2 regions of the Allomesorhizobium aridi genome follow, and region 2 is predicted to be linked to the other one. Evidence: predicted binding sites of a transcription regulator. Region 2 holds the regulator's gene; the other holds the start of a gene.
What was found. Region 2 encodes LexA, which represses DNA repair genes until DNA is damaged. Its sites were predicted from a motif close to TGTTCNNNNTGTGTTCNG; they were not measured.

Region 1 (7,997 bases), 990 kb from region 2:
ATGGCCGACGAGGCCGTGCATATCGGCCCCTCGCCGGTCGGCGAAAGCTACCTCGTCGGCGACAGGATCATCGCGGCGGCGTTGGATACCGGCGCCAAGGCGATCCATCCTGGCTATGGCTTTCTGTCCGAAAATCCCGATTTCGTCGACAAGGTGACGACAGCAGGCCTTATCTTCATCGGACCTTCGGCCGCCTCGATCCGCGCCATGGGATTGAAGGACGCGGCAAAGCTCCTGATGGAAAAGGCCGGCGTGCCGGTTGTGCCGGGCTACCACGGCGACGGCCAGGCGCTGGTGCTGCTCGCCACCAAGGCGCGCGAGATCGGCTATCCCGTGCTGATCAAGGCGCGGGCCGGCGGCGGCGGCAAGGGCATGCGGCGGGTCGAAAGCCCCGACGATTTCGCCGAGGCGCTGTCGGGGGCCAAGCGGGAGGCCAAGGCCTCGTTCGGCGACGACCATGTGCTGGTGGAAAAATACGTCGACAAGCCGCGCCACATCGAGGTGCAGGTGTTCGGCGACAATTTCGGCAATGCGGTGCATCTCTTCGAGCGCGACTGCTCGGCGCAGCGCCGCCACCAGAAAGTGATCGAGGAGGCCCCTGCCCCCGGCATGCCGGAGGCCGTTCGCAAGGCAATGACCGACGCCGCTGTAAAGGCGGCGAAGACGATAAAATATTCAGGCGCCGGCACGATCGAGTTCATCGTCGACGCCTCCGAGGGGCTCCGGCCCGACCGCTTCTGGTTCATGGAAATGAACACGCGCCTGCAGGTCGAGCACCCGGTGACCGAGATGGTGACCGGCGTCGACTTGGTCGAATGGCAACTCAGGGTGGCGGCGGGCGAGAAGGTGCCTATGAAGCAGGACGAGATCAAGCTCGACGGCCACGCTTTCGAGGCGCGCATCTACGCAGAGGATCCGGCGCGGGGCTTTTTGCCCGCCATTGGCACGCTGCACCATCTGCAATTCGCGGATGTGGCGAACAGCGCAAAGCTTCGGGTCGAGACCGGGGTGCGGGCCGGCGACGCCGTCTCGCCCTTCTACGATCCGATGATCGCCAAGTTGGTCGTGCACGGACCCGACCGCGAGACGGCGCTGACGGTGCTCGCCGATGTGCTGGAGCGCACCGAGATCGCCGGGTCGATCACCAATACGAGCTTCCTGGCGGCCCTTGCCCGCGATCCGGATTTCGCCGCCGGCGATGTCGACACCGGGCTGATCGCACGCAAACAGGAGGCGCTGACCACGGTCGCGCCGGCAAGTGCGGAGACGATCGCGCAGGCGGCGCTCGCCGCGTCGGGCATGGGAAGTGCTGCAGCGGGCGACCCTTGGGACGCGCTCGCCGGTTATGCGCATTTCCACGCCGGCGCGCGGCGGACGGTTCTGCGTCACGGGGAAACCGAAACGGTCGCGCTGATCTCACCGCGCCCTGACGGACTATTCGACGTTGCTCTGGATGGCGCCGCCTCTCACCCTTACCCTCTCCCCGTGACTGACGGGGAGAGAGGGGCGTCAGCGTTGCGACCAGTCCCCTTCACGGGGAGAAGATCCCGGCAGAGGGATGAGGAGCCGGATCGCAAGGTGCGCGTCGCCCTTTGGCCAGGCCACGTCACCGTCTTCGAGCGCGTTGCGTCCTACACGTTCGCGATACCCGACCCGTTTGCCAAAGCCGCCGACGCCGAAGCCGGCATAGCTTCGATGCGCGCACCGATGCCGGGGCTGGTGAAGGTGGTGAAGGCCGTCAGCGGCGAGATCGTTCGCAAAGGTCAGCCGCTGCTCATCCTCGAAGCCATGAAGATGGAGCACACAGTGGCCGCGCCGCATGACGGCGTCATCGCCGAGATCGCGGCGGAGGGCGCGCAGGTCACCGACGGAACCGTGCTGGTGCGGTTCGAGGAGGCCTCATAGACTTAGCCGCCGACGCATGCGCCGGCGGCCTGATACGGCCGTCTCAGGAATCGAGCGCCGGTTGCTTCGTTTTGCGCAGATAGGGCAGCACGCGGTCGAAACTGCCGAAGCGCTTTGTCGCGTCCTCGTCGGAAACGGCGGCTGTGATGATCACGTCCTCGCCCTGCTTCCACTGCGCCGGCGTCGCAACCTGATGCTTGGCGGTCAACTGGATCGAATCCAGCGCGCGTAGGATTTCGTCGAAGTTGCGCCCCGTCGTCATCGGATAGGTCAGCATCAGCTTGATCTTCTTGTCGGGACCGATCAGGAACACCGAGCGTACCGTCGCGTTGTCGGCGGGCGTCCTGCCTTCCGAGGTGTCGCCGGCGCCAGCCGGCAGCATGTCGTAAAGCTTGGCGACTGAGAGCGTCGGGTCGCCGATCATCGGATAGTTGACCTTGTTGCCCGACAGTTTCTCGATGTCTGCCTTCCACCTGTTGTGGTTTTCCACCGGATCGACCGAAATGCCGATCATCTTGGTGTTCCTGCGCGCGAACTCGTCCTTCAGCCCCGCCATGTAGCCGAGTTCGGTCGTGCAGACGGGCGTGAAATCCTTGGGATGCGAGAAAAGCACGGCATAGCCGTCGCCGATCCATTCGTGAAAATTTATCGGCCCCTCGGTCGTGTCGGCGCTGAAATCAGGGGCAGTGTCGTTGATGCGAAGGCCCATTGGTTTTCCTCCCGTGCCAGAAAAATGCCGCGCGTCGCCGCCACCATTTCGGACGGCCGAGAAAGCCTGAATGACGGCACGGCGTGAAGCCGCCATATTGCGGCAAGCCTGCGAAAAAGGAAACAGCCACGCCGGCTTTGTTCCCGCCGGTCGCGGCTGTTTCCTTGTCGAACACGATCCCCGAAAGCGTCCCCACGCTCGTGAATTCGCCGCTCACCCTGTCTTGACTGCGCGACTGGCCCGCCTCCAGGCTGCCGCGTTCTTTAAAGTTGAGGCCGATCCGTCTGTGCGGCTTGGGCCCGGGTATTCAGTCGATCCGGTGCGCTCAGTGCATCGTCATCCATTCGCGGGCCTCGCGAAGCGCCCGGGCAATCTCCTGCTTCGACATGGTCGCCGAAAGCTCCGAGCGCAGTTCCGCGGCCCGGTCCGAGCCTTTGATCGCCGCGATGTTGAACCATTTGTGCGCGGTGACGAGGTCGGCCTCGCAATCGCGGCCGGTCGCATACATCATGCCGAGTTCGAAAAGAATGTCGGCCTGGGCGGTTGCGCCCATCGCGCCGAAGCCTGCTTCAAACATTTCAAAACGTGCCATTTCGACAAGTCCCCTGTCTGTTCCTGAGAGCTGCCTTTTTGCCGTCGCGGCCTGCTCTTCCGATGCTTTCGAGAATGCCGCGCAGCCTTGAATCCGTCGTTAAGTGGCGTGCTTAATTTGCCGCAAACAAAATTCAAACAAGAGGTAAACTTCGGAATTCATTAGGGATATGGACGCTTGCATTGCTTGGGATTTGGCTGAAATTTGCCGAAAATTCGTGCCTTCCAGCGAAAGACTTCGTTCACCACGAAAACCGGTCGCGCAGACGCATCGGGCTTTCCGGACGGGAAAACGACGCGGAAAATCCTTGCTGTTCTTCCCCAGCGGCACCGCTTTTGTTTTCGTCGCGGCTGGACTAGCTTACGTTTGCGTAAAGGGACGCCGGGCGGAGGAGAAGCCCCGGCCCGTCGAACACCCAAGGGAGGAGGACACGAGATGTTTCGCAAAATGAGCATGGTCTTGGCCGCAACGTTGCTTTCAGCGGGCGCCGCCTATGCGGACCCGATCGAAGGCAACTGGAAGACGCAGAGCGGCGAGACCGCGGCTATCGGCGGCTGCGGCGGCGGCTTTTGCATCACGCTGAAGACCGGCAAGCATGCCGGCAAGCAGATCGGCAAGATGAACGCGAGCGGCGACAGCAAGTACAAGGGCACCATAACCGATCCCGCCGACGACAAGACCTATTCCGGATCGGCCAGCCTTTCGGGATCGAGCCTCAACATGACCGGTTGCGCGCTCAAGATCTTCTGCAAAACGCAGAAGTGGACCAAGCTCTAGGCTTGGCCTCACTCCCATAGAAAAGTCCCGCGAATCGGCTTTGCGGGGCTTTTTTCGCTTTGAGGCTCGGCGCCTCAGCGGTTGCACTCGTTGGTGTGGCGGTCGCATAGGGGATTTGCTCGGGCGCATACTGGCGGAAATGATGCGCCTGGCCGGCCACCTAGCGGCCCCAAGACCCGCCTGCCAGAACAGGCCTTGCTCGATTTCAGCGCGGGTGCGTTCATCCGCCGCACACACCTGCCGAACTTTCGCCCCCACATAGTGGGACTATGGCCTCTGGCTCGAAGATCGAGATCAGAAGGCTCCCGGGCCTCTTGGGTCGATGACCGCGGGGCACTGGCAAGCCCCGGCCGACGCTTCTCAACGATATTGAACGCCAGATGAACGCGGGCATCAGAGCCGGTTCAGCCGCGACAAGGCAATCTGCGTTCGATCGAGGGAAACGCTTCCATGCTCGCGCGCCGGTTCACCATAGTCTGCCTGTTCATGACCCTGTTCGGCATGTTGTTGGCGCTCCTCGTGGCCCATTCGAGCCGCCCCGCACGATCATGGGGCATCGGCATGGTCGTACCCTGCGTATTCGAAGATGGTTTTCGCTGCGCTCCGCCCAAACGCAAATAACGGAAACTGCAGCCTGGAATTGATGACAATGACCCTCTTCGCCGCCCAAACTCTCACGGTCCTCCGGCTGTTGCCCCGGGCGGCGCTCATCACGCTGCTGCTTGCCGCGCCCGTATTGGCCGTGCCGATGGCGCGCGGCGAAATAGGCACCACGATCGATGCGCCGAAGATGAAGAAGAAGGGCATGGGCTTCGTGCTGATGATCAGCCTGCAGCGCGGCTGAAGAAATAGAAGGCTGCGACCAGCTTTCGCGGTGCGCACCCCTCCCGCACCCCGTTCCAAGTCTCTATAATGGGTCATGGAAAAGAGAATCTACCCCGAACCGATCCAGAGCATCGCCTCGCCCGAGCCGTTCGCCAGGCAGAGCTTTACCGACCCGCGCGAAGCGGTGGCGGCGCTCGATGCGCTTTACCGGCGCAACACTTCCTTCCTGCGCGATTCATTCATAGCGCTTGGCAATGGCGGCGACACTCACCGCAAGTACCGCGCTTACTATCCCGAAGTCGGCGTCACGACTTCGTCCTATTCCCAAGTTGATTCACGGCAGGCCTACGGCCACATGCCGTCGCCCGGCCACTATACGACGACCATCACCAGGCCTGACCTGTTCAAGAACTATCTTGTCGAACAGCTGGGCCTGATCATGCGAAACCACGGCGTGCCGGTGGTGGTATCGGAATCGGAGACGCCGATCCCGGTGCATTTCGCCTTCCTCGAGGGCACCCATGTCGACGGGTCGATCGCCGAACGCATCAAGCGGCCTATCCGCGACCTGTTCGACGTGCCAGATCTCGACGGCACCGACGATCTTATCGCCAACGGCACTTTCGAGGCAGTACCCGGCGAGCCGCGGCCGCTGGCGCCGTTCACCGCCCAGCGCATCGACTATTCGCTGCATCGGCTGACGCACTACACCGCGACCAGTCCGGAGCATTTCCAGAATTTCGTGCTGTTCACCAACTACCAGTTCTATATCGACGAGTTCTGCGTCTACGCGCGCGAGCTGATGGCCAAGGGCGGAGGGAGCTACTCCGAATTCGTCGAGCCGGGCAACGTCATCACGCTCGCCGGCGAGACCAAGCCCACCGAGGGCGCAACGCCGTCGCGCCTGCCGCAGATGCCGACCTATCACCTGAAAAAGCCGAACCATGGCGGCATCACCATGATCAATATCGGGATCGGCCCGTCCAACGCCAAGACCATCACCGATCATGTCGCCGTGCTGCGGCCGCATGCCTGGCTGATGCTCGGCCATTGCGCCGGCCTCCGCAACACGCAGGCGCTCGGCGACTACGTGCTGGCGCACGCCTATGTGCGCGAGGACCACGTGCTCGACGCCGACCTGCCGGTGTGGGTGCCGGTCCCACCGCTGGCGGAGATACAGGTGGCGCTGCAGGAGGCGGTCGCGGAGGTCACCGGGCTGTCTGGCTACGATCTGAAGCGCATCATGCGCACCGGGACGGTCGCCACCATCGACAACCGCAACTGGGAACTGCGCGAGCAGCGTGGGCCGGTGCAGCGGCTGTCTCAGTCGCGGGCGATCGCGCTCGACATGGAATCGGCGACGATCGCGGCAAACGGCTTCCGCTTCCGCGTCCCGTACGGAACGCTGCTGTGCGTTTCCGACAAGCCGCTGCACGGCGAACTGAAGCTACCCGGCATGGCGTCGGAGTTCTACAAGCGCCAGGTCGCCCAGCACCTGACTATCGGCATCCGCGCCATGGAAAAGCTTGCCGAAATGCCGATGGACCGGCTGCATTCGCGCAAGCTGCGCAGTTTTTCGGAGACCGCATTCCAATAGACGTGCCGGCGGCCCGCGCCGACCATGAATGGGCCGCATTTCTGCCGATAAGGGCCGCGATGCACCCGACGAACATGCGAACCAAAATGTCCCTGTCGGCCTTGGCGGCGCCCGTCGCCCTGTCGCTGCCGCTGATTGCCGGCTTCTTCGGAAACGTGCACCCGGCATTCGATTCCTTCGCGCATTTCCGCATCCATCTCGCGGTGCTGATCGCGGCCTGCGCGGTGCTGCTCCTCGCACTTTCGCTGGTGAAGGAGGCTGTGGCCGCTCTCGCCTTCGCGCTGGCGGCAATCGCGACCACATCCGCCTCGATAAGCTTGCCGGGGCTTGGCCAGGTGCACGCGGCATTTGGCCAGAAGCAAGAAGGACAGGCGGTCTACCGCCTGCTGCAGATGAATGTTCGCTTCGACAATGCCGATCCGGCGCGGATATTGTCGCTGATCGGCCGCGTCCAGCCGGACGTGATCACACTCAACGAAGTGTCGTCGATGTGGGCGGAAAAGCTGGAACTGCTCTCCGCCGCTTATCCCCACCGCATCCTTTGCCCGTTTCCGGGGCGTCTCTGGGGAGCCGCGATCCTGTCGAAGCGGCCCTTCTCGGCCGGGAAAGAGCCGAGTTGCGACGGTCGCGGCTCGCTTGCCGTGGCCTCGATCGATTTCGGCGGGCGCGAGGTCGAGGTCGCAGCGATGCATCTCGGTTGGCCTTGGCCGTTTGAACAACCAGGAAACATAGCCGCCGTCTCGCCGCGGCTTGCGAAGCTTTCGGAGACGGCGCTGCTTGCCGGCGACATGAACGCTACGCCGTGGAGCGCGGCGGTCAAAAAGGTGGCGCAAGCGGGCGGACTGACGCTGGTCCCCTCGCCCGGAGCGACCTGGCTGTCGCGCCGGCTGCCCGACGGTTTCCGCTCGTTCGGGCTGCCGATCGACCAGGTTTTCGCGAAGGGCGACGTGCAGGTCAATTCGGTGCGGACGCTGGAAGATTCAGGTTCGGATCACCGGCCGGTGCTGGTCGAATTCTCGATCAGGCTTAGCGGCCGCGAAATCCCGCCCGACCCGGTGACCGTCTCCGTCGATCAGCCGACACGAAGCTAGAGCAAGCCGCCCGTTTTCGGAATCGGGCATCTCGTTCTCTTCGCATCGTTTTTGCCGAAAACCGGCATCCACTTTTCGGCACGATGCTCTGAGGCGCTACCTGGTCAGCATATCCAGCAGCTGGTCGACATTGCCGCCTTCGGCATGTTCCTTGTCGTCGAACCGCGCCTGCCTGGCCTCGTATTTGTCATAGCCCGCTTCTATCAGGCGCTCGATCTTCTTCTGCGACTTGATGCAGTAGCGGTCGTTCCCGACAGCCCGCCCCGACACGGACTTGTGGATCGCCGCGACCATCTGGCGGGCGATCTTCCCATGCATTTCCTCGTGCCGGCGCACACCTGCAATGAACGTCTTCCAGCGCCGCGCGAGCCTTGGCGAAGTGGGTCCGGCAAGTGCGGGATAGCGGTAGACTATCGACAGCGTTGCGTCCGCCGAGTTCAGGCGGCATTTGCCGTCTGATTTAAGCCAGTCGATCTTCCAGTCCACCTCGTAGCGTGTCTG
Region 2 (7,997 bases):
TCGCCAGCAGGCGCGAACCGGCGCGCCGCATGCGGCCGGTCGTTCGACGTCCCACCTCGCATTCAGGAAAATACTGGCCATCGCCGCCGGTCTGATGGTCACATCCGTGGTGGCGGGGCTGGCGACGGCCGTCTTCGGCGCCTATCACTTCCAGCGCGTCTCGCCGCTCAGCCTTGCCGCGAACCTGGTGGCCATGCCGATCGTCTCGGTGCTGGTCATGCCGTTCGCGGTGATGGGCGCCGTCGCCATGCCGTTCGGCCTCGACGCGCCGTTCTTCTTTGTCATGGGCAAGGGCCTCTCGGCCATGATTGCGGTCGCCGACTGGTTTTCCGCCCGCTCGCCACTCGACGCCGTCGGACTCGTGCCCGTCCAGGCCGTCCTGCTCACCACCGTCGCATTGATCTTCGCCACGATGACAACAACAACCCGGCTCCGGCTGGCGGCCCTACCGTTCGCCGTACTGGCCGTGGCGGCGCTAGTATTCGCGAAAACGCCGAACGTGTTTGTTTCGGAGGACGGACGTCTGGTCGCACTACGCAATGGTGAGGGAGAGTTGGCCGTCAATCGAGCCCGGCCGAACCAGTTCACGATCGACAGTTGGAAGCGGGCGCTCCGCGCAGAAACCGTTGTCCCGCCCGCGCAGCCCGCCAATTCGCTAAAGCGTCATTCCGATGAGCCTGCAGTGTCCGGGCGCGCCGACACAAATACTGCGGCGGTCGAAACCGTAACGCTCGCCGCCACGGCCGATCGCGATCCCACTGATTCCAGCATGCAGAACGCCGACGGGCTCGCATCATCCGGCGGCTCCGGCACGAATGCTGCGGCGACGGAAACGCCGATGCCCGCAGCGACGGCGAGTGGAAATCCCACTAATCCTATCAAGCGGCATTCCGACGAGCCCGCTTCATCCGGCCCACCTGCCGAGAATGCTGCGGAAATCGCCCCGCAATCGCCCGTCGGACGCGTTCCCGGCGTCCGGTTCGACTGCAGCCCGGCGCTATGCGCGATTCGCCACCCGTCCGGCTACATCGTCGTTCATACGGCTGATAGCTCTGCTGCGCGAAGCGCCTGCAACTATGCGGCCCTGATCGTCATCGATGATGCGACTGCCGAACTGTCCTGCGGAAATCCGGCTGTAGCGATCGTGACCAAACGAGAGTTGGCTAGGCACGGCAGCGCTGCAATCTATTTCGCCGCGCTGGGTTCAAACCCTGAAATCCGCCATGCGGTGGCCGAGCCTTACCGCCCGTGGCACGCGCAACGCCGCTTCTCGCGCGCCGCGCGCGGCATGCCGCCCTACCAGCGAAAGACGAAACCTCCAGCGATGGAGCCGGCCAAATAGCAGGACGCGGCCTTGAAGTTTTTGACCGATCCGACGATCCCGCCTTGGCAGACACCGCCGATGGCAATCGGCGGCAAAGAGCATTGTCATCCCGGCGGACCAAGCGAAGGGAGAAGAGCCGGACCTGAGAAGCGTGGCCGGGTGGGCGCAAGAATGCCGCTCGTGCGAAACCGGCACAAAGAGCAAGGGTTCGGGCCACGCTGACGCCGGCCAATGAGTCCGGAATAGCCTACTGTTCACCCCGGCTTCCGGGATGACACCCACTCAGGTTCCGAAACCTTTACAACTTCGCCAGCGCCGACCACGCCAGCACCAATTTTCAATAGCGCCGGATCAGTCCAACGAGCTTGCCCTGCACCTTGACCCGGTCGGGTCCGAAAATCCGCGTTTCATAGGCCGGGTTTGCGGCTTCGAGCGCAATGGACGCGCCCTTGCGGCGGAAGCGCTTCAGCGTCGCTTCCTCCTCGTCCACCAGCGCAACGATGATCTCGCCGGGATTGGCGGTGCTGGCGTTGCGGATGATCACAGTATCGCCGTCGAAAATGCCGGCCTCGATCATCGAATCGCCCTTCACCTCGAGCGCATAATGCTCGCCGCCCGAAATCATATCCGGCGGCACGGAGATCGAATGCGTCTTGTGCTGGATGGCCTCGATGGGCACGCCGGCGGCGATGCGCCCCATCACCGGGATGGATATCGAGGCGCGGACGTCGTCGTCATTGCCGGCCGCAGGCATCCGCGACGGCTCCGGCATGCGGCGGCCGAGGCTGCCCTCGATGACGCTGGGCGAGAATTTCCGCGCCGCGTTCAGGCCCGGCGCGATCGAATCGGGAAGCCGCAGAACCTCAAGCGCCCGCGCCCGGTTGGGCAGGCGGCGGATGAAGCCGCGCTCCTCAAGCGCCGTGATCAGGCGGTGGATTCCGGACTTCGACGCAAGGTCCAGCGCATCCTTCATTTCGTCGAAGGAAGGAGGGATCCCGGCCTCTTTCAGCCGTTCATGGATGAAGAGCAGCAGTTCATGTTGTTTGCGCGTCAGCATCACCAGCCCCCGAGAATCAAACGGAAAACAAATCCAGAACAAACACTATATGTTCCAGTTGTGTTCCGCAACCTTTTAAATTTTAATGAATCCGTTGACGATTTGTTCAGCGTAGCATCAGCACGTCGCACGGAGCACCGGCATCGGCGGCCGCTGCGAGCGGTTGGCGCACGATCAGCGCGTTGGCGTCGGCGAAAATCCTGAGCATCGAAGAATCCTGCACGCGGAAGGGCGTCGCCACCGGAGCGTCGGGGCCAGCGTCCACCACGGCGCGTATATAGTCCTGGCGCATATCGTTGGCGGGCAGGGCGGTCCCCAGCACGGCCTGGCGCATGTCCGGCTGATAGGGGCGGCCGCCCAGCCGCGCCACCAGCGGCTTCAGGAACAGATGCGAGCAGACCAGGCTCGCCACAGGATTGCCGGGCAAGCCGAGGCAGCGCGTGCCGCCGAGCCGCCCGAACATCAGCGGCTTGCCCGGCCGCATTGCGATCTTCCAGAAGTCGAGCGCCATGCCTTCGCCGGTCAGCACGTCATGGATGAAATCGTGGTCGCCGACGGACGCCCCGCCGAGCGTCACGATCACGTCGGCGTGCGCCTCCATGGCCTCCTGGACGAGCGCCGAAATCGCTTCCCTGCGGTCCGGCGCGATGCCGAGGTCGAGCACCCGCGCGCCCACCGACTGCGCGATCGCGGCGACGCCGAAGGCGTTGGAGGCGATGATCTGGTCCGGCCCCGGCTCGCTGCCCGGCGGCAGCAATTCGTCGCCCGTCGCGATGATCGCCACCAGCGGACGCCTGACCAAGCGAAGCGCGGCGTGATTGGCGGAGGCCGCCAGCGACAGCGCCGCCGCATCGAGCACGCGTCCCGGTTCGAGCAGCCGGTCGCCCTCGGCGAAATCCAGGCCCTTGCGCCTTATGTGCCGGCCGGCCGCGACCGTTTCCGTCACCTCAACGCCGTTCTCGCCGACGCTGCTCGTATTCTCCTGGATGACGATCGTATCTGCGCCTTCCGGCATCGGCGCGCCGGTGAAAATCCGCACCGCCTGTCCAGGCTCGACCTTGCCGTCGAATCGCCGCCCGGCCGGGGCCGCGCCGATGATCTCGAGTTGCACCGGCACCTTTGCGACGTCCGCGGCGCGCACGGCGTAACCGTCCATGGCCGAGGCGTCGAAGGGCGGCTGCGTCCGCAGCGCCATGACCGGTTCGGCGAGCACGCGCCCCGCCGCTTCGGCCAGCGGCACGGTTTCCGCTTCGCCGGGCGCCGCCCCATCGAGCAGCCGCTGAAGGGCTTCTGAGACGGGCAGCAGCGCCATTACGCGCCCGCCCGGTAGTCGCCGGACTTGCCGCCGGTCTTTTCCACCAGCCTTATCCCGGAAATCTCCATGCCCCGGTCGACCGCCTTGGCCATGTCGTAGATGGTCAGGCAGGCGACCGACGCAGCGGTCAGCGCCTCCATTTCCACGCCTGTCTTGCCGGTGACGCGGGCGAGTGCGACGACGCGCAGGCCGGGCAGGGCGGGTTCCGGCTGGATGTCGATGGACACCTTGGTGAGCAGCAGCGGATGGCAGAGCGGGATCAACTCATGCGTCTTCTTGGCCGCCATGATGCCGGCGATGCGGGCCGCGCCCAGCACGTCGCCCTTTTTTGCGTCGCCGGCCATGATCATGCGCAGCGTCTCGGGCAGCATGATGACGAGCCCCTCGGCGATCGCCGTCCGCTCGGTTTCGGCCTTGGCCCCGACATCGACCATATGCGCCTCGCCCTGCGCGCCGAGATGGGTGAGCTTCTTTCCGCCGGCCATGACTATCCCTCGGCGGCGACGATTTCGCCGGTAAGCAACGCGCGTGTCGCCGCCGCCACGTCCGCCTGCCGCATCAGGCTTTCGCCGACCAGGAAGGTGCCGATGCCGCTCCGCGCCAGCCGCTGGCAATCCTCATGAGCGAAGATGCCGCTTTCGCCGACCAGATGCCGGTCGCCCGGCACGAGTTTCGCCAGCCGCTCCGAGGTTTCCAACGACACGTCGAACGTCCGCAGGTTGCGGTTGTTGATGCCAATCAGCCGCGACGAGAGTTTCAGCGCGCGCTCCGTCTCGGCCTCGTCATGCACCTCGACCAGCACGTCCATGCCGAGTTCGAACGCGGTTTCCTCGATCGCGCGGGCATCGTCGTCGTTGACGCTCGCCATGATGATCAGGATCGCATCGGCCCCCCAGGCGCGCGCCTCATGGACCTGATAGGGATCGAACAAAAAGTCCTTGCGCAGCGCCGGCAGTTTGGTCGCATGCCGCGCCGCCGTCAAAAATTCCGGCGCGCCCTGGAAGGAAGGCGCGTCCGTCAGCACGGAAAGACAGGCCGCGCCGCCCTGTTCATAGGCGCGCGCCAGCGCCGGGGGATCGAAGTCGGCGCGGATAAGTCCCTTCGACGGGCTCGCTTTCTTGATCTCGGCGATCAGCGCGAGTTGCCCGGCCTTCCGCTTCGCCTCGAGCGCCGCCAGAAAGCCGCGCGGCGCGTCCGTGTCGCGCGCCGCCTTCTTCAGCTCGGAAAGCGGCATGCGCACCTTGGCGGCGGCGATCTCGTCGCGTTTGTAGGCCTCGATCTTTCGCAAAATGTCGGCCACGTCTTTATCCGTTAGATACCTTGACCAGCGCGTCGAGCACGCCCGCCGCACGGCCATTGTCGATCGCGGTCGCAGCCTGCCTGACGCCGTCCGCCAGCGTTTCCGCCTTGCCGGCCACCACCAGCCCCGCGCCCGCGTTCATCAGCACCGTATCGCGATAGGCGCCGGGCTGGCCGTGCAGCATATCGCGCAGCGCCTTGGCGTTGAAGGCCGCGTCCCCGCCGCGCAGATCTTCGCGGGCGTAGCGCTTCAGGCCGAACTCCTCGGGCGTCAGCACGAAACTGCGCACCTCGCCGCCGTTCAGCTCGCAAATCTGCGTCTCGCCGGTCGTGGTGATCTCGTCGAAGCCGTCGCCATGCGCCACCCAGGCCCGCTCCGCGCCCAGCGTCTTCAGCGTCTCGGCCACCGGTCCGACCCATTCGGGGGAGAACACGCCGACCATCTGGCGCTTGACGCCGGCCGGGTTCGAAAGCGGCCCGAGCAGGTTGAAGATCGTGCGGGTGCCGAGCTCGGCCCGGATCGGTCCGACATGGCGCATCGCCGGGTGATGCGCCGGCGCGAACATGAAGCCGACGCCTGCTTGCCGGATGCAGTCGCCGATCTGCTCGGCGGTCAAGTCGATCTTGATGCCGAGCGCGGTCAGGACGTCGGCCGCGCCGGTCTGCGAGGAGAGCCCGCGATTGCCGTGCTTGGCCACTGGCACGCCGCAGCCCGCGATCACGAAGGCCGAGGCCGTCGATATGTTGACGCTGTGCGAGCCGTCGCCGCCCGTCCCGACGATATCTATCGCGCCGGCAGGCGCCTCGACTCGCAGCATCTTTTCGCGCATCGTCGCGACTGCGCCCGAAATCTCGGCGACGCTTTCGCCGCGCACCCTCAGCGCCATCAGGAAGGCGCCGATCTGGCCGGGCGTCGCCTCGCCCGACATGATGATGTCGAACGCGTCCTTCGCCTCCTCGAAGGTGAGGGCGTCGCCCGCGGCGACCTTGGCGATATGCGGCTTCAGCGTGCTCATGGCGGTTAGAAGGCCAGCGCCTGGTCAATCGCATTGCGATTGACCTCCACCTCGTACTGCGTCTGCAGCCGCGCCACCAACTGGTCGAGCAGGTCGTTCGCAAGGCCGGACGAGAACGAAGCCTGCGCGTCCTCCGGCACGGATTCGGGGCTGGCGCCGGCCGGTTCGAACACTTCGGTCACCTTGAACAGTATCTGTCCGTCGCCTGTGGGCGACTGGATCACGCCGCTGCCGCCCTCCGCGACGCCGAACATGGAGGCCACGCCTTCCTTGCCGAAATCGGCGTCGTCGGCCTCGCGCTTAAGGCCGCGCTTGGTCTGCTTTTCGAGCGAGAGTTCGGTCGCCACAGCGTCGAGTTCGGTTCCGTCCTTCAGCCGTTTTTCGAGCTCCGCCGCCTTTGCCGCCAGCCGTTTCGTGGTTTCCCCGGCGATCCAGTCGGCGACGACCTTTTCGCGCACCTCGTCAAGCGTGCGATCGCGCGCTGGCGTGATGCCCTCGACTTCGTAGAATACAAAACCATTGGAGCCGGTGTTCACGGGCGGGTTCTCGACATTGGCCTCGGTCTCGAACGCCGCCTGAAGCAGTTCGCGCGATTGCGGCAAGTCGGCGTGGACGCTGCCGTCCGGCAGCTGCCCCGCGCGGTCGATGGCCTCCACTGTCACCACCTCGAGCTTGAGCTTGGCCGCGGCTTCGCGCAGCGATTCGCCCGCCGCGCGCGAGTCCTCGTAAGAATCATGAACGTCGAGCAGGACGCGGTTTGCCTCGGCGAGCGCCAGATCCTTGCGGATCTCGGGAGCGACCTCCGCCTGCGGTCGCACCACTTCCGGCTTGATCTCGGTCACGCGCAGCAGCACCGGGCCGAATGCGCCCTTTACCACGGGGCTGACCTCGTTTTCGGCAAGCGCGAATGCCGCCTCCGCCACCGCCTTGTCGGCCACCTTGTCCTTGCTGAATGTGCCGAGCAGCGTATCGGCCTGCGTTTTTCCTTCCGCGGCCACAAGCTTTTCGAATGTCGCGCCGCCCTTCAGCGAATCGAACGCCGTCTGCGCGGCTTCCGGCGTCTTGAAAATGAGCTGCTCGATCGTCCTGGTTTCCGGCGTGGTATAGCGCGCCTTGTTCTGTTCGTAGTCGGCGGCCACCTGTTCGTCCGTTATCGCGCTTTCGTCGGCGATATCCTCAGGCTCGAGCTTGACGTAAGAAATCTTGCGGTATTCGGGCGCGGCGTAGTTGGCCTTGTTTTCCCCAAACCACGCCGACAGCACCTCGTCCGAGGGAGCCGCTACCGGCTCCACCAGCGCCTTCGGCAGCACGATGTATTCCGCCGTGCGGTCTTCTCCCCGATAAAGCGCGACCGCGCGCAGGAACGTGTCGGGCGCATCGAGCCCGTCGGACACCGCCTCCACGATCTGCTGGCGCACGGCCACCTGGGCGCGGTTGTTGAAATAATCTTCCGGCCGCATGCCGATCTCGCGCAGCACATAGTCGAATTGCTGGCGGCTGAACTTGCCGTCGGGTCCCCGGAATGCCGGATCGTCCGCGGTCAGGGTGGCGAGGCGGTCCTTGGAGAGGCCGAGGCCGAGCTTGCGCGCCTGCTCGTCCAGCACTGCGCCGGCGACGAGCTGGCCGAGAACCTGGTTGTCGATGCCGAGCGCCGTAGCCTGCTCGCGCGACAGCCGCTGCCCGAACTGCTGCGACATGACGTTCACCTGGCGATCGTAGGCGAGGCGGTATTCGACGGGCGAAACCGACGTCCCGCCGGCGGTCACCACGGCGTCGCCGCCGATGACGCCAAGCATCGATCCCGAGATTCCCCAGACCGCAAAGCTCAGGACAAGTATGACAAGCAGGAGCTTGGCGACCCAGGTGCCGGCGGCATTTCGCAGCGTATTGAGCATGTTCACTTCCGATTTTCGCGCATTTTGGCATGCGCTTGTCTGAACAAAGGGCAATAGCGTCCCTTAAGGCCAGTGTCGATTGCTTTGTCGT

Region 1: ACG873_RS06230 (sel1 repeat family protein) is a predicted target of LexA. The motif match lies at 3,214-3,231, and genes of this name have one in related genera.

What each region holds. Positions count from the first base shown of each region.
Region 1 is NZ_CP171729.1:869,853-877,849, reverse strand. Features, by position in the region: gene ACG873_RS06240 (acetyl/propionyl/methylcrotonyl-CoA carboxylase subunit alpha) at 1-1,905, shown strand, start outside; gene ACG873_RS06235 (peroxiredoxin) at 1,949-2,614, opposite strand; gene ACG873_RS06230 (sel1 repeat family protein) at 2,940-3,206, opposite strand; gene ACG873_RS06225 (DUF2147 domain-containing protein) at 3,642-3,983, shown strand; gene ACG873_RS06220 (hypothetical protein) at 4,633-4,827, shown strand; gene ACG873_RS06215 (AMP nucleosidase) at 4,903-6,405, shown strand; gene ACG873_RS06210 (endonuclease/exonuclease/phosphatase family protein) at 6,492-7,496, shown strand; gene ACG873_RS06205 (DUF922 domain-containing protein) at 7,593-7,997, opposite strand, start outside.
Region 2 is NZ_CP171729.1:1,859,370-1,867,366, reverse strand. Features, by position in the region: gene ACG873_RS11165 (ComEC/Rec2 family competence protein) at 1-1,342, shown strand, start outside; gene lexA (transcriptional repressor LexA) at 1,662-2,381, opposite strand; gene glp (gephyrin-like molybdotransferase Glp) at 2,488-3,693, opposite strand; gene moaC (cyclic pyranopterin monophosphate synthase MoaC) at 3,693-4,181, opposite strand; gene trpC (indole-3-glycerol phosphate synthase TrpC) at 4,184-4,996, opposite strand; gene trpD (anthranilate phosphoribosyltransferase) at 5,001-6,011, opposite strand; gene ACG873_RS11135 (peptidylprolyl isomerase) at 6,017-7,906, opposite strand.